One region of the Virgibacillus alimentarius genome, then DNA from elsewhere that is predicted to be linked to it. Evidence: riboswitches for the same ligand, from Rfam matches in the RefSeq annotation. Region 1 holds a riboswitch; each other region holds the start of a gene.
The links. Region 1 has a riboswitch for thiamine pyrophosphate ahead of tenA (thiaminase II). Riboswitches for the same ligand answer to the same signal wherever they lie in the genome.
Positions count from the first base shown of each region.

Region 2: it holds a riboswitch for thiamine pyrophosphate, as region 1 does, so the genes downstream of both, tenI (thiazole tautomerase TenI) here and tenA (thiaminase II) in region 1, are expected to answer to the same signal.
Region 3: it holds a riboswitch for thiamine pyrophosphate, as region 1 does, so the genes downstream of both, J2Z81_RS12240 (acetylornithine deacetylase) here and tenA (thiaminase II) in region 1, are expected to answer to the same signal.
Region 4: it holds a riboswitch for thiamine pyrophosphate, as region 1 does, so the genes downstream of both, thiC (phosphomethylpyrimidine synthase ThiC) here and tenA (thiaminase II) in region 1, are expected to answer to the same signal.

Region 1 covers NZ_JAGIKX010000005.1:47,145-52,979, reverse strand. Annotated here, with positions in the region: gene hmpA (NO-inducible flavohemoprotein) at 1-891, shown strand, start outside; gene J2Z81_RS16175 (IS3 family transposase) at 952-1,116, opposite strand; partial or broken gene J2Z81_RS16170 (IS3 family transposase) at 1,099-1,278, opposite strand; gene J2Z81_RS05165 (hypothetical protein) at 1,324-1,548, opposite strand; gene acsA (acetate--CoA ligase) at 1,634-3,349, opposite strand; TPP riboswitch at 3,584-3,683, shown strand; gene tenA (thiaminase II) at 3,820-4,512, shown strand; gene J2Z81_RS05150 (dicarboxylate/amino acid:cation symporter) at 4,573-5,805, opposite strand.
Region 2 covers NZ_JAGIKX010000003.1:144,346-150,180, reverse strand. Annotated here, with positions in the region: gene J2Z81_RS03935 (thiazole biosynthesis adenylyltransferase ThiF) at 1-623, opposite strand, end outside; gene J2Z81_RS03930 (thiazole synthase) at 620-1,387, opposite strand; gene thiS (sulfur carrier protein ThiS) at 1,389-1,592, opposite strand; gene thiO (glycine oxidase ThiO) at 1,625-2,713, opposite strand; gene tenI (thiazole tautomerase TenI) at 2,714-3,367, opposite strand; TPP riboswitch at 3,492-3,601, opposite strand; gene bioW (6-carboxyhexanoate--CoA ligase) at 3,779-4,555, shown strand; gene bioA (adenosylmethionine--8-amino-7-oxononanoate transaminase) at 4,555-5,835, shown strand, end outside.
Region 3 covers NZ_JAGIKX010000027.1:27,512-33,346, forward strand. Annotated here, with positions in the region: gene J2Z81_RS12230 (ABC transporter permease) at 1-357, opposite strand, end outside; gene J2Z81_RS12235 (ABC transporter ATP-binding protein) at 354-1,124, opposite strand; gene J2Z81_RS12240 (acetylornithine deacetylase) at 1,155-2,486, opposite strand; TPP riboswitch at 2,591-2,695, opposite strand; gene J2Z81_RS12245 (pyridoxal phosphate-dependent aminotransferase) at 2,976-4,148, opposite strand; gene J2Z81_RS12250 (alpha/beta-type small acid-soluble spore protein) at 4,346-4,552, shown strand; gene J2Z81_RS12255 (MFS transporter) at 4,696-5,835, shown strand.
Region 4 covers NZ_JAGIKX010000016.1:12,631-18,465, forward strand. Annotated here, with positions in the region: gene thiC (phosphomethylpyrimidine synthase ThiC) at 1-1,264, opposite strand, end outside; TPP riboswitch at 1,387-1,501, opposite strand; gene J2Z81_RS09285 (lmo0954 family membrane protein) at 1,700-2,059, shown strand; gene J2Z81_RS09290 (PspA/IM30 family protein) at 2,073-2,708, shown strand; gene liaF (cell wall-active antibiotics response protein LiaF) at 2,820-3,551, shown strand; gene J2Z81_RS09300 (sensor histidine kinase) at 3,548-4,591, shown strand; gene J2Z81_RS09305 (response regulator transcription factor) at 4,584-5,216, shown strand; gene J2Z81_RS09310 (LLM class flavin-dependent oxidoreductase) at 5,250-5,835, shown strand, end outside.

The sequences.
Region 1 (5,835 bases):
GTGCTTGGTGATGCAGCAACAGATGAAGTTATTAATGCTTGGGAGAAAGCATACGGCGTCATTGCTGATGTATTTATTGATGTAGAAAGAAAAATGTATGAAGAACTTGAAAATACGGATGGCGGTTGGGTGGACTTCCGCGATTTTAAAGTAGTTAAAAAAGTTGTTGAAAGCGATGTAATTACTTCCTTTTATTTAGACGCAGCAGACGGCAAACCATTCCCTGCCCACCAAGCTGGACAATATATTACAGTGAAAGCAGATATAGAAGGAGAACCTTATACACACTTACGCCAGTACACATTGTCTTGTGCACCAGGGGAAAGATTTTACCGAATCAGTGTAAAGCGTGAGGATGCGATAGGAGATAATCCAGCAGGTATTGTCTCCAACTATTTACATGCTAACCTGGAAGAAGGCAGTATTTTACCTATTAGTGCACCATCTGGTGATTTTATCCTTGATCAAAAAGATGATAGACCACTAGTCTTAATCAGTGGCGGTGTTGGGCTGACACCAATGATGAGTATGTTAGAAACTGTGATCAAGGTACAGCCAGAACGTGAAGTACTGTTCATCCATGCGGCACAATCCGGTAAGGTCCATGCAATGAAAGATAGAGTTAAGGAAATAACAAAGGCACATAAACAAGTAAAAGCTTATACAATCTATGATCATCCAACACTGGAAGATGAAGGACAATATGATAAACTTGGCTACATTGACCAAGAGTGGCTGGAATCTGTCATACCTACATCAAATGCAGCATTTTACTTCTGTGGACCAAAAGGATTTATGCGTGCTATGTATCAACATTTAACAAACCTTGATGTAGCAGATGAAGATATTCGTTATGAGGTATTTGGTCCAGCAACAGCAATTACAGCATAATTAAAAAAATACAAGACACGTGAGTCAAGTGTACTGAACCCATAAAGTTAAACTTAAATTTTAAGCTGCTAATTGGCTGGTTTGTTTCCGGTATTCAACCGGACTCATTCCAGTCAATTTTGCTTTTATTCTCTTATGATTATAATAGTAAATATACTTGTCAATACTGTATTTTCGTGACTTACGTGTGAATTTGGTGCATGCAAATCCAAGTTTATTCATGATGCGTAAAACTTTCTTGTGATTGACAATATATTCACGGTTTCTCAGCTCGATATTAATTCTTCGGTAACCATAGTTACCGTTGTGTTCTTCAAATATATCCTGAATTACTTTTTCAATTTCTTTATCTGGGTTAGTTTCATTGAATCTTTTCTGCCAATACATATAAGTAGCCTTTGGAAATTTTGTCGCTTCAAGGATTACTGCTAGTCAGAATTTTCCTAGTAGTTCGTGGATGATTCTAGATTCTGTTTTCGCAGTCGGCTCGGAATATTTTTCCCTGAAGCTCGGAGCTTTTTTAAGTAAGCATTCTCCACACGCAGTGGTTCGCTTAGCTGGAATACCAAATTTATTGGCTAACAATTTGTATCCACCTTCACCTGCTAAATACGCTTTTACAACTGCCAGTTTAAATGCTAAATCATACTTAGCCATATAAAACACCCCTAAAATTAGACTTTTGGTCTAACTCTAGGGGTGCACATCAAAGAACGTGTCTTGTATTTTTTCATTCTAAAACCTATTTTTCTAATGTTGAAGTATCACCTGTTGGTAATCCGAGCTCCCGTGATTTTAGAAGACGACGCATAATCTTACCGCTTCGGGTCTTAGGTATAGCATCTGTCACTTCTAATTCACGTGGCGCTGCATGGGCACTTAAACCTGTTTTTACAAATTGGCGAATATCCTCCAATAATTCGGATGCATCTTCATATCCCTCGTTTAGGGAAATAAAGGCTTTAATGATTTCGCCGCGTTCAGGATGTGGCTTACCAATCACACCAGCTTCAGCCACAGCTGGATGTTCGAGCAATTTACTTTCTACTTCGAATGGCCCAACTCGTTCACCAGATGTGTTAATGACATCATCTAATCGGCCCTGGAACCAAAAATATCCGTCTTCATCGCGATAGGCACTATCACCAGAGAGGTACCAGCCATTAACAAAATAGCTCTCAAATTTACCAGGGTTATTCCAGATTTTACGCATCATTGCAGGCCAACCTTCTTTAATAGCCAGGTTACCCATTTGGTTTGGCGGTAGTTCATTTCCTTCATTATCAACGATAGATGCTTCAATACCTGGAATTGGTTTTCCCATGGAACCAGGACGTATTTCTTGAGAAGGGAAATTCACAATAATATGTGCTCCAGTCTCTGTCATCCACCATGTATCATGAATTCGGTGGTTAAGCGCTTCCAATCCCCAAGTGATTACTTCCGGATTTAATGGCTCACCCACACTCATTACATGACGTAAGGATGATAAATCAAATCGTTTTACAACATCTTCTCCTGCACTAACTAACTTTCGTAATGCTGTTGGTGCTGTATACCATACGGATACATTGTATTTTTCGATTGTATCGTACCAAGCTTCTGGTGAAAATCGTCCACCACGGACAACATTTGAAACTCCTTTTAACCATGGGCCAAAAATTCCGTATGATGTTCCAGTGACCCATCCTGGATCTGCCGTACACCAGTATACATCATCATCTTTTAGATCAAGTACCCATTCTGCTGTAATATATTGTTGAATCATTATATTATGAACATGATAAACGCCTTTTGGTTTTCCAGTTGAACCAGAGGTATAATGAATGAGCATTCCATCTTCTAAGTCCACCCATTCTATATCAAAATCACTTGATGCACTTTCCATTTCTTCTTTATAATCAATATACTTATCCGCTGTTTCATTATGATTTTCGATAAGAATGATCTTTTTTAGTTCCGGAAGATCCTTTTGCGGAACACGCTCCAAGAGATCTGGAGTGGTTATTAAAACTTTTGCTTCACTATCCTGCAAGCGATCGCGAACAGCTTGCTCCATAAATGCTTCAAATAGTGGTCCAGCAATCGCACCGGTTTTTATAATTCCAAAAAATGATATATAAAATTCAGGACTCCTTGGTAGAAATAGAAAAACACGATCACCTTTTTGAACATCATGCTTTTTTAATACATTTGCAAACTGATTGCTTTTTTTACTGATTTGTTCAAAGGTTAATTGTTCTTCTCTATCAGGAGATGAATAATATAAAGCAACTTTATCTTTTAATTTTGGATTTTGTGCATGTCGGTCAACAGCTTCATATGCTATATTCACCTTTCCAGTCTCATTCCAGCTGAAATGCTTTTTCGCATCCTCCCATGAGAATGTTTCTCGCATTTTATCATAATCTTGTAAATTATACTTCCCTTTCTGAGCGGGTATACGTTGCATGTCCATGTTATCACCTCATGTTGTTTAGTTTGGAATTCTATTAATTTTTAAAAATTGTGTAATTACACTTTATTGTAACAATTTTGTCTATATATTTATTTTAGAACATTTTGTGACATTTTTAAAGTAATTTTGCTTAGATTGCCTATAAAAATTTTCTTATACCTCTATGAAGCTATCTTGCTTTATACAATCAGATATGATTTAATGGCATTAATAGTTAAATAACTTAATATTTTTTCATTTCACTAGGGGAGCAATTTAATTGCTGAGAGAGGAAGCTTGACCCTTTGAACCTGATCTAGTTTGCACTAGCGTAGGGAAGTGGAACATGCGATATTTGTATGCGCATAACCCATTCTTCCTACCAATGAAAGAATGGGTTTTTCGTTTCCTCTTAATCATTTTAGGAGGTCGATCGATTTAACAGTTTGGTCTTTGTTTCTAGTAAATACAGGAAAAAGGAGATATATAAAATGGAAAATTTATTCACAGACAGGTTATGGAACAAAGTAGAACCTATTTGGAAGTCTTATTTAGAACATCCTTTTGTAAAAGGACTTGGAGAAGGCTGGCTAGATCAAGAAAAATTTAAGCATTGGATGAAACAGGATTACATTTATCTTATTGAGTATTCACGTCTATTTGCTTTAGGAAGTGCGAAAGCTACAGATTTAGATACCATGACTACTTTTGCAAATCTGCTTCACGGAACATTAGATATGGAAATGGATCTTCACCGTAAATATGCAAGTAAGTTCGGCATATCCAATGAAGAATTAGAAAACACAGAAGCAGCTGCTACTACAACCGCGTATACAAGCTATATGCTAAATGTTTCGCAGCGTGGAGGCATTGAAAATGTTGTCGCCTCTGTACTTGCATGCGCTTGGAGTTATAATTACATTGGCAAGTCACTGGCGAAGGTGCCTGGTGCTTTAGAACATGAATTTTACGGAAACTGGGTACAAATGTATTCATCTGATGAATTCACAGCGTTAGCAAATGATTGTATTGATTTAATCAATACAATCGCTAAAGGTAAACCTGAGCATGAACTTGCTTTTATTGAAGAAATTGTTGTAAAAACAAGCTATTTTGAGTATATGTTCTGGGATATGGCAGAGAACAAGGAAATGTGGCCAGTAGAAGTCCGTGCTAGCGTTTAATAATAGATAAAGGTTGTCTCATTAGGTTATTACAACCTAATTTGAGACAACCTTTTTGTTTTAGGATGATTTAGCTAATTTACTTTCTTTTCGTTTTTCATTTTCAGAAATGACATATGCACAAGCTGCATCTCCGGTAATATTGAGTGAAGTCCGAAGCATATCTAAAAGACGATCAACCCCTACTATAAGTGCGACACCTTCAACTGGAAGACCAATTTGATTCAAGACCATAGCCAGCATAATTAACCCGACACTTGGTACACCAGCAGTTCCAATACTTGCCAGTGTAGCTGTCAGAACCACCATTAACATATCGTTTAGTCCGAGAGGGATTGCATAGACTTGGGATATAAACACCGTTGCTACGGCTTGCATAATTGCAGTCCCATCCATATTAATCGTAGCTCCAAGCGGTTGCACAAAACTACTAATAGACTTTTTAATACCTAGTTTTTCCTGGGCAATTTTCATCGAAACTGGTAATGCTGCACTTGAGCTAGATGTACTAAATCCAACAGACATAGCAGGAAAAAATTCTTTAAAAAACTTAGATGGTTTTGCTTTTCCAATTCCCCATATTGCCAAGCTATAGGTGATCGCTCCATGTAAAATTAATGTTAAGATTACAGCAAACATATACATGGCCATTGATCCTAATGCATCTAATCCTGCATCACCTATTGCTGAAGCAACCAAGGCAAATGCACCATATGGAGCCGTTTTCATAACTGCGTTAACAATGTAGATTAATATATCATTTGCTTGTTCAAATAATTGATATATTCCTTTCGTTTTCTCCCCTAACACAGCTAGTGCGACCCCTATAAAAATAGCAAAAGCAATAATTTGAAGCATATTCCCTGTTGTCATTGCTTCAAATGGATTTTCCGGAATAATATTTACGATTGTTTCCATAATAGGTGGAGCTGATTGCTCTTCAAAATCAGCTTTATTCGTCTCAAACACCCCGGCTTTACCAGGTTCCAGTAAAGTGCCTATCCCTAGCCCAAGCATCAACGCTATTGCTGTTGTAACTAGGTAAAAGGCAATCGTTTGAGCACCAATTTTACCCAGTTTACCCGGATCGCCAATTCCTGCGGTACCGAGAACAATGGAGACAAAAACAATTGGTACAACGATCATCATAATTAAATTTAAAAATAGCTGCCCAACAGGATTTAATGCATATTTATCTATGATTACGAACAAGTCGGAAGAAGTAAAGTTAAGGCCTATACCAACAATTACACCAAGAATAAGTGCAATAATAATCTTTTTTGTTAAACTCATATTATTCATTGTCCTTTCTTCTTGTTGTTA
Region 2 (5,835 bases), on a different contig from region 1:
TCTGTAAGTATTTTTAGTGCCTCGGCTGTTTGATACACTACGACCATATTAGCTGCAGGACTGATGATCCCCGCGGTATCACAGGTCAGTCCGCCAATAGGCACAGTTTCCATCAAACAATGTAAACATGGTGTTTGATTTGGAATAATTGTAAAACTAATACCATAGCTCCCGACACAAGAGCCATAAATCCAAGGCACCCCATATTTCTGTGAAATATCATTAATAATCATCCGAATATCAAAATTATCGGTAGCATCTATTATTAGATCAACATTTTCTATTAAGCTTTCAAATTCTTGCGGACCGACATCTAAAATATGGGCTTCTATTTCTACCTCAGAATTAACTTGTTGGAGCCGCTTTTTGGCAGCAATTGCTTTTGGTATACGCTCTATTGCGTCTGATTCAACAAATAGCTGTTGTCGTTGTAAATTACTCCATTCAACATAATCGCGATCCACTATCGTTATTTTTCCAACACCCCCGCGGACAAGTGATTCCGCATTACCTGTGCCAAGAGCCCCTGCTCCCACGAGTAACACATGCTTTTTTTTTAGTCTTCTTTGTCCCTTTTCACCAATCGGAGCGAACAGCGTTTGTCTGGAATAACGATCATTCATCCGATACTCAGCCCTTCCATTGGACTGCTTGCTGTTGCTGTTCGTTTTTTAGGAATTCTTCCAGCTTCATAACCTAAGCGGCCCGCTTCAATTGCGAGTTTCATCGCTTTAGCCATTTTTACTGGGTCATCTGCAGCAGATACCGCTGTATTTAGTAACACAGCGTCAGCTCCTAATTCCATCGCTATTGCAGCATCAGCAGGAGAACCAATACCAGCGTCGACAATCACTGGAACCTTTGTTTGTTCAACAATAAAACGTAAATGAAGCGGATTAATAATTCCTTGACCTGATCCAATTGGTGAAGCTCCCGGCATGATCGCATGGGCACCAAGTTCTTCCAGTCTTTTAGCAAGCACAACATCATCAGAAGTATATGGCAGAACTGTAAAACCTTCTTTGAGCAGTTCCTCTGTTGCTTTTAATGTTTCCACAGGATCCGGAAGCAACGTCTTATCGCAACCAATAACTTCTACTTTGATCATATCGCAAAGCCCTGAGGCTTGAGCTAGTTTAGCATGGCGTACTGCTTCTTGAGCTGTTTTTGCACCAGCTGTATTTGGTAGCAAGTTAACTTTATCTAAATCTATTTTTTCAAGAAAATTAGGTTGACTTGGTTCATAAATGTTCATGCGCCGGACAGTAAATGTTAAAATTTCAGATTCTGATACCTCTACGGCTTGTTTTTGAATATCAAAATTTGGATATTTTCCTGTTCCTAATAGTAATCTGGAATGAAATTGTTTATCGTTAATGGTTAGCATCTCAACCGCCTCCTACAAATTGGACTAATTCTATTTTGTCACCTTCAAAAATTTGAGTTTTTTCATGTGCATTTTTATCTAAAATCGTGTCATTATGTTCCACAATGATGACAGGGTTGTTTATGTTAAAATGATCAATAACTCCTTTAATTGTACGCACCGAATCAGGTACAGTTACAACCTCCCCGTTTACTCGCAGATTCACTTGCTCACCTCCTCTACACTACGTTGTTTTATTTAAAAAGGGGCTTCTATTTCCTCTCCCTCAAGAAGTTTGGCCATATTTAACCCGGTAATAGGTGCAAGAAGTATTCCATTCCGGTAGTGACCTGTAGCAATCGATAATCCCTCAAACAGCGGGTGTCTTCCCATGTATGGTGTTTTATCAGCTGTTTGCGGCCGAATCCCAGCCCAAGATTTTTCCCACTGTGCACAGGTTAATTCCGGAATCAGTTTGATAGCGCGCTGCATAAGCTGAACGAGGCCCTCTAAATGAACCGATTCATCAAATGTATTTGCTTCTTCGGTCGCTCCAATAACTAGCCTTCCATCTGGTTTTGGCACAATATAACAACCTTTTGAGAATATCGTTCGTATAACCGGGCTCTTTTTAACCCGGACGGAAAAACATTCTCCTTTTACTGGATACGTGTTCAACTTTATCCCTAATTGACTTAGTAATTGTTCACTCCACGCCCCCCCTGTTATAACTGTTTCATCGGCAAATATTTTGCCTATCATCGTTTGAACGCCTATGATTCTATTTGTTTCTTTAATAAAACCACAAACCTCCGTATGTTCCATCATTTCTGCTCCCAGACCTATAGCAGCATGAGCTAATGCTCTAGATAGATTTGGTGGGGAAACATTTCCATCGTTTGGGATATACATAGCCCCTTTTATATACTCAGAAAGGGAAGGTTCCCACTCTCTTAATTCGTTTGGAGCTATCCAAGATGCACTTTCACCTAGCTTTTTCTGAATGGATATGATGGATGCTAGTGAAGCAGCTTCTGCATCCGTTTTCGCTATTTTAAATATCCCATTTTGTACGAGTTGAATATCTATTCCTGTCAATTCTTTTAATTCCTCTGCAAGTTTTGGAAACATTCCCCTGCTTTTTCTAGCTAAGCGGAATAATGGGCTATCTTTTTCCAATTCTGATTGCGCACCCAGCATTCCCGCTGCAGCACTTGATGCTTTGCTGGCTAGCTTATTTTTCTCCAGCAGCAGCACGTTTCTTCCTCGCTTACTTAATTGGTAAGCAATGGAACTCCCAATAACTCCGCCTCCAACGACAATCACATCATAATGTTTTTTCATCATTCACTTCGCCTTCTCTAAACTTTTTCTATATGCTAATGTAGCTTGTATAGGATTCTTTGCGAGTAAAACCCCTGATAGAACTGCAATCCCTCTAGCACCTGCTTTAATTACTTCTCCCGTATTTTCAGGAGTAATACCACCAATAGCTATGACTGGCACCTTGACGGTACTTGTAATTTCTTGTAATTTTTCAAGTCCTCTAGGAGGTATACCAGGTTTTGATTGTGTATTAAAAATATGACCATAAAACAAGTAATTTGCACCTTTTTCCTCCGCTAATATTGCTTGCTCCACTGAATGAGTTGAACAACCAATTTGCAATGATGGAAACGCTCCTTTTACCAAAGCAATATCTGCGCTATGATGTGTGAGCTGCACACCAATTGTTTGCATGATGTATGCAATATCAATACGGTCATTAATAATGATCTTTTCTTGCGGAACTCCTTTATCTATTAATGTTTGGACAACATCCACTATTTCCTTTGCAGTCCAATTTTTTTCACGTATATGGACCCTATCAACATATTCATGAATCGTTTGTAGAATGCCAGTAAAAGTTTCAGCAGATTGTTGTCCTGTTGAGATAAGATGTAATTGTTTAGTGAATGGAATCACCTCCCGTTCTGGAATCGTAAACTTTTGTCTTATCAACGGAAATGACTTTTATATAAACAAAAAACCACTTCCGTTACGCACAGCGCATAAGGAAGTGGTTTCAGATTTTTAACATAACAAATAATTACACATACTAAACATATGTATAACATTCGATGTAATCCTCAACACGTTACTTCCCTACGCTGGCTTCAACCAGATCAGGTTCAAAGAGTCCCAAAGTAATCACTTTGATCTCAGCCTTTTTAAAAGGCACCCCCAGTGTTTATACTCAATATCTAGTTTTAATTTTTAATGTCTACTATTAGTCTAACATGTTTTAATTATGTGTCAATTACAAACGTTTTCGCTTTATATAAGAAAATTTCTATTGACAGGATAATTGTTACGCTTTATTCTACTATTGTAAACCTTATTTTTTTAAAGTTAACAATAGAAGGAGGTGTAATGCTTATTTACACAAGCGAAAAATACTTCAGCATCAGGATGAGAGCTTCAAAATATGCATCCTCAGAGCAAGATGAAAAACATATTTCCGGAGGCGAAGCTCTGTGTACATACGATAAAATAAAAGATACGGTAAATACACTGTTGGATAAAGCCTTATCTCATTCAAGGGGAGATCCTGATTTTATGCAGATACAATTTGATGTATTAAATGATCCCATTAAAAAAATCAATCCTTTATTCGTCTCTAATAATTCAGTGAATTCGGATAAAACAGGAAGGGAATTGGCATTAAAGTTTCTCGTTCAATCTGGGGTTTCAGAAAAAGCTATTGCAAAGGGATATCAACATTTAATAGATCAATCTGAATTAAGAGGAGCCATTTTAATTGATTACCAATCAGGTGAACGGGTTGATAACTCAAACGAACGTGGAATACGTGTATCTAGGATGGACTGGTTGCAATCAGATTTTGAAAGATGGGCTGCATTTTATAACCTCCCAACAAATCCAAGACTAAAAGAAGCACTCGTTCTTGCTACGAAAGTGAATGATCACCCTTTAGCCATTGCAGAATTATGTTGGTCAGATGATCCCGGCTATATAACTGGTTACGTAGCCAGTAAAAGATTAGGTTATCAGCGAATTACGAAAATGAAGTCTCCTGGTGATGAGCAAGGATGCAGAATTTTCTTTATTGATGGAACAAAATATACAAATTCTTATATTCATTACTTGCAAAAGCAACCAATTTTAATTTCTTGGAGGGATAAATAATGACAAAAACATTACTGGAAAAAAGTAAGGAACATTTATGGTTACCTTTTACGCAAATGAAAGATTATGAAAAGGATCCCCTCATTATTGAGAGTGGAAATGGAGTTAAATTAAAGGATATCGATGGGAAAGAATATTATGATGGTTTTTCATCTGTCTGGCTTAATGTTCACGGTCACCGTAAAAAAGAATTAGATGATGCAATAAAAAAGCAATTAAATAAAATTGCGCATTCCACATTGCTTGGGATGACAAATGTACCTGCAACAGAACTAGCTGAGAAATTAATTGAGATTACTCCAGAACAATTAACACGCGTATTTTATTCAGACAGCGGTGCAGAAGCTATTGAAATTGCACTTAAAATGGCATACCAATATTGGAAAAATGAAGGATACCAAAAGAAAAGAAAGTTTATATCAATGAACAATGGCTATCACGGTGACACCATAGGTGCTGTAAGTGTAGGGTCAGTAGAGCTTTTCCACCAAGTATACGGTCCTTTAATGTTTGATAGTTTTAAAGCACCTATCCCAAATGTATATCGGTCCAACAGTGAAAATCCAGACCAATGCCGCGATGAATGTTTAAATATTCTCGAGCAATTACTTATTGAAAATCATCAAGATATAGCAGGATTAACAATTGAGGCTATGGTTCAAGGAGCCGCAGGTATGATTGTTATGCCTGATGGATTTTTATCGGGGGTGAGAGAGCTTTGTACAAAGTACGATGTACTTATGATCGTGGATGAAGTTGCGACTGGCTTTGGCCGTACCGGTAAAATGTTTGCTTGTGAACATGAGGGAATCCAGCCTGATCTAATGACAGTCGGTAAGGGAATTACAGGAGGTTATTTACCAATATCTGCAACATTTACAACAGAGGATATATATAACGCTTTTTACGATGATTATGAAAAGCTAAAAACACTTTTCCATGGACATTCTTATACCGGAAATCAACTTGGGTGTGCAGTAGCGATTGAAAATTTGCGGTTATTTGAATCAGAAAAAATCATCGATCGTGTAAACGAAAAAGCAGAAGAAGTGAAAACATTACTGTATGACCTAGAACTACTTCCCCATGTAGGTGAAATAAGACAACTTGGATTAATATGTGGGATAGAATTAGTTAAAAACAAAAAAACAAAGGAACCGTTCCCTTTCAATAGTCGAGTAGGCTATCATGTTTCACTAAAAATGAGGGAATTAGGAATGATAACAAGACCGATGGGAGATGTCATCGTTTTTATGCCGCCATTTGCAAGCAGTAGTGAT
Region 3 (5,835 bases), on a different contig from region 1:
GACTTTACTCCATATCGAATACCCGAACCACAGTACAAAAATTGGAGCAAGTGCGATGATTGGAATTGTTTGTGATGTAATAATAATCGGATAAAATGTTTTTTCCATTACGCTGCTTTGCGTCATCGTAATCGCTAGAGCAATTCCAAGCACAATGGAAATGGCAAGCCCAATCACAATAATCAGTAATGTGGACGTGAGATGTTCTTTCAAGAGCAATCCTTTTAAGTCCCAAAGTTTGAGTCCAATTCCTGAAGGAGCTGGTAAAATAAATTCCGTATTAACAATCCTTGCCCCAACCTCCCAAACGATGACGAAAACAGCAATTAATAAAATCGAGGGGAGATAATTTCTCATAGGCTAATCCTCTCTCGAAGTTGTTCAATTAGCTGCTCCTTCATTTTTGTTACTTCCGGAGCATGAAGACCACTTAAGGTTCGTGGGCGATTCATTGGGACAACTGCTTCTTTGAGCTGTTTTACGGGCCTCTCTGTTAAAATAAAAATACGATCAGATAAAAATAATGCCTCATTTACATCATGGGTAATAAATAAAATGGTTTGGCCTCTTTTCTCCCACTGCGCAAGCAACCACTCCTGCATCGACAGTTTTGTCATCGCATCCAGTGCACTAAACGGCTCGTCCAGCAGCAAGATATTGGAACCGCTTAAGACAGCTCTTAAAAAAGATACGCGCTGTTTCATTCCACCGGATAAGTCGCTTGGATAGTTCTGCTCATACCCACTTAGCCCAAATTCTTTCAATCCTTTCACAACCTGCTGATGTGCATCCTGCTTGCTAACACCTTTTATCTCGAGCGGCAATACAGCATTCTCATAGATAGTGCGCCATGGCATGAGTAAATCTTGCTGGGGCATGTAACCAACACTGCCTAGTCGATTTGGCCGCTGCTCCCCGTTTATATGGATCGATCCACTCACAGGCTGCTCTAGGCCAGTAATCAGACGGAACAACGTTGATTTACCTGAACCACTCGCACCAATAATACTGATAAACTCCCCGTCAAAAACCCGGAAGTGAAGTGAATCAAGCAGATCTATTGACTTGTCCGTTTCCTGATATTGAAAAGACACATCTTTAAATTCGAGTACGGCTTTGCTCATCTGATTTCCCTCACATTCTGAAGGCTATTTTTACATCGAGCTTGCATTTTCTGCTGATGGATCATGGTTGGCTGACACTCCTTGTTTTGTTTTAGCTGTATGTGTCCATTCATAAATAAATTTAATCATTATTTTTGTGTAGTCTATCAATTGTGAAATGGAAAGCTGTTCATTAACACTATGTGCATTGAATGTATCACCAGGACCATAAATAGCTGTTGGAATACCTGCATCTCCAAGCCAGCCACCATCTGTTACAGATTGAGAAACACCTTTAATGACTTCTGCACCTGTAACATGTTGATGTGAATTTGCCAAAAGGTTCACTGCTTCGTGATTCTCATCCACTTCCAAAGAAGGGAAAATTTCGCCGCGATCTTCAATCATAGACGTTCCTCCCCATGTAAAAAGAGGGGGATTTTCCTTTAGCCATGGGTCTGCTGCAGCGACGTTTAGGATGTGCTCTTCTACTTCTTTAGCCACCGTTTCATGTGTTTCATTTGGATAATAATGAACTGTAATCCATAGGCGGCATTCATCTGCAATAAATGCTGCGTGTCGCCCCCCTTCAATTACAGCGGGATTAATCGTATTTGTTCCAGGCGGATAACCAGGGTAACTTTTCGTCACAGCCCAGTGGCGCTCCAGGTCCTCCAGACCATTTAAAATTTTCACCATTTTATTAATGGCACTTGCTGCGAATAAATTTCCACCTGCATGGACCATATTTCTTCTGGTCGCATCATGATACGTATTCTCACTTTTAATCGTAATCCACCCTGTTATCACACCGCCTTGACCATGAATCTCTAAATCACTCGTATCCACAACAACGGCAAAGTCCGCCTCATAACCCCGCTTGCAGCATTCCAGTGTACCTGCTTCTCCAACTTCTTCACCGATTACCGATTGAAAAGTCAGATCTCCCGGCAGTTCAACGCCGGCTTCAAAAAGCAGTTGAATCGCAAATAAAGCTCCAGCAAGCCCACCTTTCATATCTGCTGCTCCGCGTCCAATGATCACGTCATCTCTCACAACCGGGATAAACGGATCAACTTCCCATTGTTCATCCTCTCCAATTTCTGCAACATCAACATGACCATTAATCATTAGGCTCTGATAAGCATCCGATTCTTTTCCTTTTAATACTCCGACAACATTCGGGTCATTCGGATATACATCCCACGTGTCAATATCAAAACCTTTGTTTTTTAAAAATGATGCAATATATGCTTGTACCTCTTCCGTGTTTCGTGCTGGTGGTGCAGGTGTCCTAAAACGAATTAATGTTTTTAATAAATCAAGCAGTTCTTCTTGCCTCTCATCTACCTGCTTCATAATCGATTGGATATCTTTTTCCATTTGATAATCCTCCATTTCCATTAAAAAAAGCCCTTTCACGAAGAAAGTGGCTTTAGCATGTATCGTACGTCAAATATCTGTATTGTTGCCAATACAAAAATATACAAAATACCACACCGCTTCCTTCCGCTAGTACTAACTAGTTCAAGTTCAAGGGTCAAGACTGTTTGCGTCTTTCTCAGCTTCATAAAGCTCCCCTAGAGGTGATCATTTTAAATCGATTATTTTATTTTGAATTCATTAACAATTATACATGGATTGCAAGATTAAACAAGGGAAAAATTTTTTAACCTATTATTTTTTATGAAGTGTACCATACTAAATATAAAGGAGGCATTTTCATTGGCAAAAGATAAAACGAAAACAAAAAACAAAAGCAAAGAAGAGTTAAATGCAATGAAAACAAAAGATGAGAAGAAATACAGCAAATCAAATCGACCTTCGACTTAAATTCAGGGAGGACTTGCTTTAACGCAAGTCCTTTATTTCCTAAAACAAACCTAATTCTCCTATGCGTTTGGCAGCTACCTCTAATCTTTCTTCTGAATCAAGCAGTCCAACCCGTACATATCCCTCACCTGTACATCCGAATCCATTTCCAGGAGCCACAGCAACATGGGCTTTCTCAAGCAGTAAATCAGCAAATTCCTGTGAAGTATACCCACTTGGAACCGGAAGCCAGGCAAAGAATGTCCCCTTTGGCATATCCACTTTCCAGCCAATTTCCTTCACTGCTTTGATAAAACGATTGCGCCGGCGCTCATAAGTTTGAACCAGTTCTCTTACAGCAGTCTGATCTCCAAGAAGTGCCTGGGCCGCCGCATACTGAATGGCGCCGAATAAACTTACATACAAGTGATCCTGGATTAAATCAATGCTTTCGATTACAGATGGATTGCCTACTGCAAAAGCGACGCGCCATCCTGCCATATTATATGTTTTTGACATCGTATACATTTCGACTCCAATTTCTTTTGCTCCTTCTGATTGGAGAAAACTGCGCGGCTTCTCCCCATCAAAACCGAGCGCCCCATAGGCAAAATCATGAACGACACATAGATGATGTTTTTTTGCAAAAGCTACCGTTTCATCAAAAAACTCCTTTGTCGCAGTTGCTGACGTAGGATTGTTTGGATAATTTAAGAAAAGAAGTTTGGCCTTTTCTGCGTCTTCTTCAGAAATAGCATGGTAATCAGGTAAAAAATGATTCTCTTTTAACAATGGCATCAATATTTGTTTTGCATCGGCAAGCGCCATACCAGACAAATAATCCGGATAGCCCGGATCAGGCAGTAATGCCAAATCACCTGGATTCAATAAGCATTGGCTAATCTCCACTAAGCCTGTTTTTGCTCCAAAAAGGATGGATACTTCCCTTTTTGGATCTACTTCCACTCCATATTCCCTCTGATAAAATTTTGCTACTGCTTCTTTAAAATATGTATGGCCGCTAAATGGTGAATACTTATGATTGACCGGATCTTCAGCTGCTTTTTGCAAGGCCTTTACAATTGAAGGCGGCGTCGGCAAATCAGGATTTCCTTGCCCAAGATTAATCACGTCATGTCCTTCATCCTTCAGGCGCTGCACTTTTTGAACAAGTTTTGCAAAAAATTGCTCTGGTAAACGTTTTAACGTTTTCGATTGCTCAAATGTCCACATCGTAAACACTCCCAATGTCCATAATTGGTACTATCATAGCGATTTCTATTCATTTTGTAAAGATTCAAATTTGATTGAAAATTACTTTATATCCCCATATTTTGGAACGGATAAAAGAATGTTTTCTGCTTAAAATAAAGGATGAACAGGTGATCCTGTTCATCCAATTGTTCAACGATCCCAAGGAGGGATTACCGATGGCGGATGACAGAAGCAAAAATGCATTGTCAGTGCCTGAAGCGGAAAATGCAGTAAATGCAATGAAAGAAGAAATTGCAAATGAATTTGATGTAAAGCTTGGAGCTGACACAACTGCACGTGAAAATGGATCGGTAGGTGGCGAAATGGTCAAACGAATGATCCAAATCGCCGAAGAAAGTATGAACAATAGGAACAATTCGTAGCCGTAATGAGACTGTCTTTAAGGAGATTATCTTCCTATGAGACAGTCTTATTACAAAAAAATGAATCTTATCATACATAAAGTGACAGGCAACTTATGGAGCGTTATAATGAAAGAAGTATAGAGAAAGAGAAGGTCGATTACATGAACAAGCTACTTTATTTCATTATCATTGTTGCATTTTTAGATACATTCGTACAGTTGCCAATCATCACCCCTTATGCACTCGGATTAGGGGCTTCTCATATTTTAGCAGGAGCGATTGTCGCAGTTTATTCCCTTACAAATATGCTTGGAAATGTTGTTGGCGGCCATTGGATTGATCGATTTGGACGTAAGCGAATGCTGCTTACCGGGATGGTTACGGTTGCCATTGTTTTATTTTTTTATCCGTACGCACAAACTGGCGAACAGCTTTTTATTTTCCGACTCCTGCACGGGCTTGCGGGAGGAATATTAATTCCGGCTGCTTTTGCATATGTTGGTGATATGTCTAGCAATAAATCAAGAGGAAAAACAATGGCCTTTACCGGAGCGAGTATTGGGATTGCCGCTATTATAGGCCCCGCTATCGGCGGAATTATGGCAGCACGGGCTTCCGTCGAATCTGTTTTTTTAATGATTTCAGGCTTATTTATCATATCTTCTATATTAATAGCAAGATTTATTAAAGAATCCTTCGTTTCCAGTGAAAGAAACAAAGTTGCTCTGAAACATTTTATTCCTCTCCTAAAACATCCGCTCCTGATGCAAGCTTCCCTCGCTGCTTTTGCATTAATGGTAAGTAATGGCACGTTGGCCTTTGCACTTCCTTTAAAAGTGGATGATTTAGGTCTTACATCCGAAACAACCGGAATGCTTTTAAGTATTTTTGGAATCGTGGCTTTAATTATCTTTTTAACACCAATCAATAAAATTTATGACAGGTACGCATCTCTGGGACTTGTTTTAACCGGTATTGCATTTATCGCTATCGCACTTGCAATGCTGAGCTTTATCCCTAGTTTCCTTAGCAGTATTTTCGCTATGATCGTTTATGGTGGCGGATTTGCACTTGTCTTTCCTTCGATGAATCAAATTGTTGCAGAAACATCTTCCAAAGTCGATCGCGGGAAAGCATATGGTATTTTTTATGCCTTCTTTTCGCTAGGGGCAGTTGCAGGTTCTTTTATTTCAGGAACCGTTGCTGAAGTATTAGGGCTTCCATTTTTAGTTAGTGCTGGCCTTATGTTATTGATTGCACTCATTGTATGGGTTATTTCGAAAGGATCACAGAAAAAATAA
Region 4 (5,835 bases), on a different contig from region 1:
AAAATGGAGCTTCACGGCAAATTTCAAGTTGCTTATCCATATTTTCTTTAATCAAGTGCATTGGTACATGTCCAGGACCTTCTACCATGACTTGAACGTCGTGTTTCCATGCTAGTTTAGTTAATTCCCCCAGTGTTTCTAGCTCTGCAAATTGTGCTTCATCGTTTGCATCAGCTATCGACCCAGGACGTAAGCCATCTCCTAGAGAAAATGCAACATCGTAAGTTTTCATAATTTCACAAATTTCTTCAAAATGTGTATATAGAAAACTCTCTTTATGATGGTATAGACACCATTGAGCCATAATGGATCCGCCCCGAGAAACAATGCCTGTCTTTCTTTTTGCTGTTAATGGAATATATCGGAGTAAAACCCCTGCATGAATCGTAAAATAATCAACTCCCTGTTCTGCTTGTTCAATTAAAGTATCTCTGTAAATTTCCCACGTAAGGTCCTCTGCTACACCGTTAACTTTTTCCAACGCTTGATAAATAGGAACAGTACCAACAGGAACGGGTGAATTTCGAATGATCCACTCCCGGGTTGTATGAATGTTTTTTCCTGTAGATAAATCCATGATCGTATCAGCACCCCATCGGGTAGCCCATGTCATTTTTTCAACTTCTTGTTCGATAGAGGAAGAAACAGCTGAATTCCCAATATTCGCATTTATTTTTACATGAAAATTTCGCCCAATGATCATTGGTTCTGTTTCTGGATGGTTTATATTAGACGGAATAATAGCTCGTCCACTAGCCACCTCATCACGTACAAAAGCCGGATCCATATTTTCTCTAATAGCTATAAACTCCATTTCCGGTGTTATCTTTCCATTCTTTGCATAATGCAATTGGGTGACATTTTGTCCTTTTTTTGCTCTTAAAACATTTGGATTTATTCTTGGAAAAATATTGCGGTCTGCTCTTGGATCATTTTCCATTTTAAAACCATTGTCTTCTGGTTTTATTTTTCTTTGTTCATATTCTTCGATATCACCTCGTTCATCTATCCATTTACTGCGAAGTGGAGAAACTCCTTTTCTAATATCGATATCATAATCTTGATCTGTGTAAGGGCCACTTGTGTCGTACACACGCAGCGGCGGATTTCTCTCTTCTCCGAAGGTACCAGTTGTAGGACTTAAAGCAATTTCTCGCATTGGTACTTTTATATCCGGTCTTGAACCTTGGATATACACCTTTTTACTACCAGAAAAACTGGACATAATCGAGATATTTTTTTCATTCAATGACGATTTGGACATAAAAAAACCTCTCCTTTTTTTGTTTTTGAAGGACGAGATTCTAGATATACAAGCGTAGATTTTTTGAGAAATGAAAAGCCGGTTCCAAATGGATGGACCCGGCTGAATGTACGATGGCATTATCTGTAATTGCTTAACTTTCCTACGCTGGTATGAACCAGATCAGGTCCCAAGAGTCAAGAAACCTCATAGCGTTTCTTTCTCAGCCCAGCTCATTGGACTCCCCTAGTTAAATATTCATTTTGAGAATAGTATAACTAATTTTTTAGGAAAGTCAAGTATATAAACAATTTTTTGACAGTAGATTTTTATTTTTTCGTCGGATATAGAACAATATACATCTTAAGTCTTAGAACAAAATATAGCTCCGGCTCATTACGGTTTGTATGATTTTCAAATAAACTAGATCAAGTAAAGAAAAAGGAGGCGAAATAGTTGAAAAAGTTTTTGCTTTTTGTCGCAGGATTAGCAGCCTTGTTTATTTTGCTAATGAATATTGGACCAATGGTTTTATTAGGTGTCAGCATTTGGCTGCTTTATATTGTTTTTAAACAATTTCTTAAAAGTAATTCTACAGCAGGAAAGATTGGCTGGGTTATTGCTGGATTAGTCATTTTTGGAGTTGCTTTATCTAATATATATGCAGTATTAGGCATTGTTGCAGCATATGTATTATATGTGATCTTTACAAGCTGGAAAAGTGATGAAAAAGAATTAGGGACTGGACAAGTTTTGGATGCAGATGACCCATTTAAAAATTTTGAAAGACAGTGGGCAGAGTTACATAACCATTAAAAGGAGTGCTCAAATGACAAATATATTTACTCGTATAAAAGATTCAATTGCAGCAGATTTACATCACATGATGGATCAAAAGGAACAAAAAATTCCGATTGCGGCGTTGAATCAGTATTTACGTCAAAGTGAACAGGAAAAAGAAAAGGTCAGAAAGTTAGTTGAACGCCAGTATCGACTAAAAGGTGAATTTTCCAAAGAGTACCTTAAAGCGAAAGATTTCGCTGATAAACGATTAAAACAGGCAAATATTGCCGAAAAAGCTAGCGAAGAAGAAATGTACAATTTTGCAATGAAAGAACATGAAGAATATCAGGGACGAGCAGAGAGAATGAAAAACTCCCGGGAAGAAGCAATAACACAACTGGAAATACTAGAACAAAAGTATGAAGAAATGAAGCATAAATTAAAAGATATGCATTTGCGCCGGATGGAATTAATGGGACGTGAAAATATAGCGCACGCTAACCACCAAATAAATCTTGTAGTGAGTGAGGAAGCGGATCGTCCATACGCACGTTTTGCCGAAATGGAGCAATACATTGAAGGATTGGAATATAAAGTGAATAGTTCGTACTATAGAAGCACGTTTGACCGTAAGATTGCACAACTTGAGAAGGAAATGCAAGAAAACGCATCAGCGAAGTAAGTCCAATGTCTTTGTCATGCAGACGAAATTAGAAACATGGTATACTACTAAGACGCAGGCATACTGCGTCTTTTAAATTCCAAGCTAAATAACCAGAAAGGAGTTCCCTACATGTTTAAACGATTAACAACAGACACTTTGAATTGGATTATTATTATTGGGATGATTCTGTTTGTTATTGAAGTGTCCTTTTTTCATGGAGGGTTTATTTTTTCTACGTTATTTTCAGGTGCGCTCGTATACATAGGTTGGAAAAAATTTACACAATTATGGGGGAAAATCTGTTTTTGGATTGGTACAATTACCCTAATTTTTAGTGTGCTAAACATAATTGCCATACGATTTTTAATTGTAGTTGGTCTTATTATACTGATTATTCATTATGCGAAATCTAAAAATGAACCAGAGCGGATTGAACCGATAATTGAATTAGATGAAACAAAAGAAAATATAAGGGAAATAAAAATCACACCAGTATTGGATGCTGGGTTATTTGGTGATAAAGAAACAAGTGAAAAAGCATTTGCTTGGAGAGATATCAATATTCATGGATTCTTTGGTGATCGGGTCATTGATCTTAGCAGTACTGTTTTACCTGATGACACTTCAGTCATTTCCATAAGGCATATGATAGGTAATATTGTAATTTATGTACCTTATGAAGTTGAAATATGTATTCATCATAGTTCCATTTTTGGACGTGTTACCATTTTGGGAAATTACCACGGTAAATTAATGAACCAAACCATTTCCTATCAAACGGAAAATTATGTTCATACGGATCGCCGTGTTAAAATTATGACGTCTTTGTTATCTGGTGACATCGAGGTGAAGCGCATATGAATGTTGTTTTACGTCATGCCATGATAGGAATTGTTTTTAGTGTCTTACTTTCTCTTATCATGATGGGCTTTACATTTCTTACATTTCCACCAGAAGAGTGGTCGGTCCTAATGGAACGAGATGTCTGGGATATGCCTTTTCTCTTATTTGCATTAATCATTCCTGTCATGATTGGTGCTATTACCGGAATATCCGTTGGCTTGTATTGGCACAAGCGACTTCACCGTATCGATCGACAGCTAGATGAGCTAGTAAAAGGACAAAAAGTGACCATTTATGATGCACCAGAAAAAGAATTCATACAAATACAAACAAATATAAGGCAGCTAAGAGAGAAGCTGAATAAGCAAACAGAGCTTAAACAGCGTCAAGCGACTGAGCGTGCCCATGAGCGAGAAAGAACGTTACAGGAAGTAGTGATACAGGAGAGAAATCGTCTTGCCCGGGAGTTACATGACTCTGTCAGTCAGCAATTATTTGCTGCTTCCATGATGATGTCAGCAATTAATGAATCGACCCCACCCGAAGATCATGCTATCCAACAACAGCTTACGATGGTTGAGAAAATGATTAATCAATCACAGCTTGAAATGCGGGCTTTATTACTGCATTTACGACCTGTAGCCTTAAAAGGAAAATCATTAATCGACGGCATCAATGAATTGTTAGGTGAACTTACCCAAAAGGTTCCAATCGAAGTTGAATGGAAGGTGGAAACGTTACATCTAGATAAGGGAATTGAAGATCATTTATTTAGAATCTTACAAGAGTCCATTTCAAATACACTTCGGCATGCAAAAGCATTAACCATCCATGTTATGTTAATCGAACGGGATAATATTGTTATTTTACGTGTTGTTGATGATGGTGTTGGATTTGATATGGAGAAAACCCATACCAGTTCTTATGGACTGCAAAATATGAAAGAGCGTGCACATGAAGTCGGGGGAACCTTTAAAATTGTTAGTTTACCAAACCAGGGCACACAACTGGAAGTCAAAGTGCCACGATTAAGATATGAGGATGATGGTAATGATTAAAATATTATTTGCTGATGATCATGAAATGGTACGGATTGGTGTTTCATCCTATCTTTCAGCACAGACAGATATGGAAGTAATAGCAGAAGCGGCTGATGGTGGAGAAGCTGTACAAAAAGCCTTGGAATTAAAACCAGATGTAATATTGATGGACCTTGTTATGAACGAAATGGATGGTGTCGAGGCAACAAACCAAATTATAAAAGAATGGCCGGAAGCGAAAATAATTATCGTTACAAGCTTTCTTGATGATGAAAAAGTATATCCTGCACTAGAAGCTGGTGCTACAAGCTATATGTTAAAAACATCAAAGGCTAGTGAAATCGCCAGTGCAATTCGGGCTACATTTGATGGACAATCGATTTTAGAACCTGAGGTAACAGGGAAAATAATGAACCGGATGAGAGAAAAACAAGTTGATTATTTGCACCATCAATTAACAGGTCGTGAAATGGAAATTTTACTACTGATTACAGAAGGTAAAACGAATCAGGAGATTGCTGAACGACTGTATATTACAATAAAAACGGTGAAAGTTCATGTGAGTAATATTTTAGGAAAGCTTGAAGTACAGGACAGAACCCAGGCTGTTATTTATGCATTTAAACATAATCTTATAGATTAAGTACTATCAGTAGAGAAGGAGCGTGTGAAAGACATGAAATTAAGTATTCTTGATCAGGCACCGATTTCAGCTGGGAAAACAGCGCAGGAAGCACTAACAGCTTCTGTAAATCTAGCCCGATCAGGCGAAAAATTTGGTTATACCCGCTACTGGATCGCGGAACATCATGACATAGGAGGATTAGCATGTCCAAATCCAGATGTGATGTTAGGTATAATCGGAGCACAAACAGACAGCATTCGTATTGGAGCAGGAGCTGTATTATTGCCGCATTATAAAGCCTATCGAGTAGCGGAAACGTATAATCTACTGGCAACATTGTTTCCAGGACGTATTGATCTAGGAATCGGACGGGCACCGGGCGGATCCGCAGAAGCTACAATGGCACTCTCGGATAACTATTTAGAAAAGGTCCGCGAGTACCCTGATTTACTGGATGAATTATCTCAGTTTTTAAATCAAAGTTTTCCGAGAGCGCATATGTTTTCAAAAATAGTAGCCTCGCCTGTTCCAGAGACAGCTCCACAACCTTGGTTGCTTGGAACAAGTGAAAAAAGTGCAATTTTAGCTGCCGAAAAAGGAATGCCATATACATTTGGCCAATTTATGAGTAAAGAGG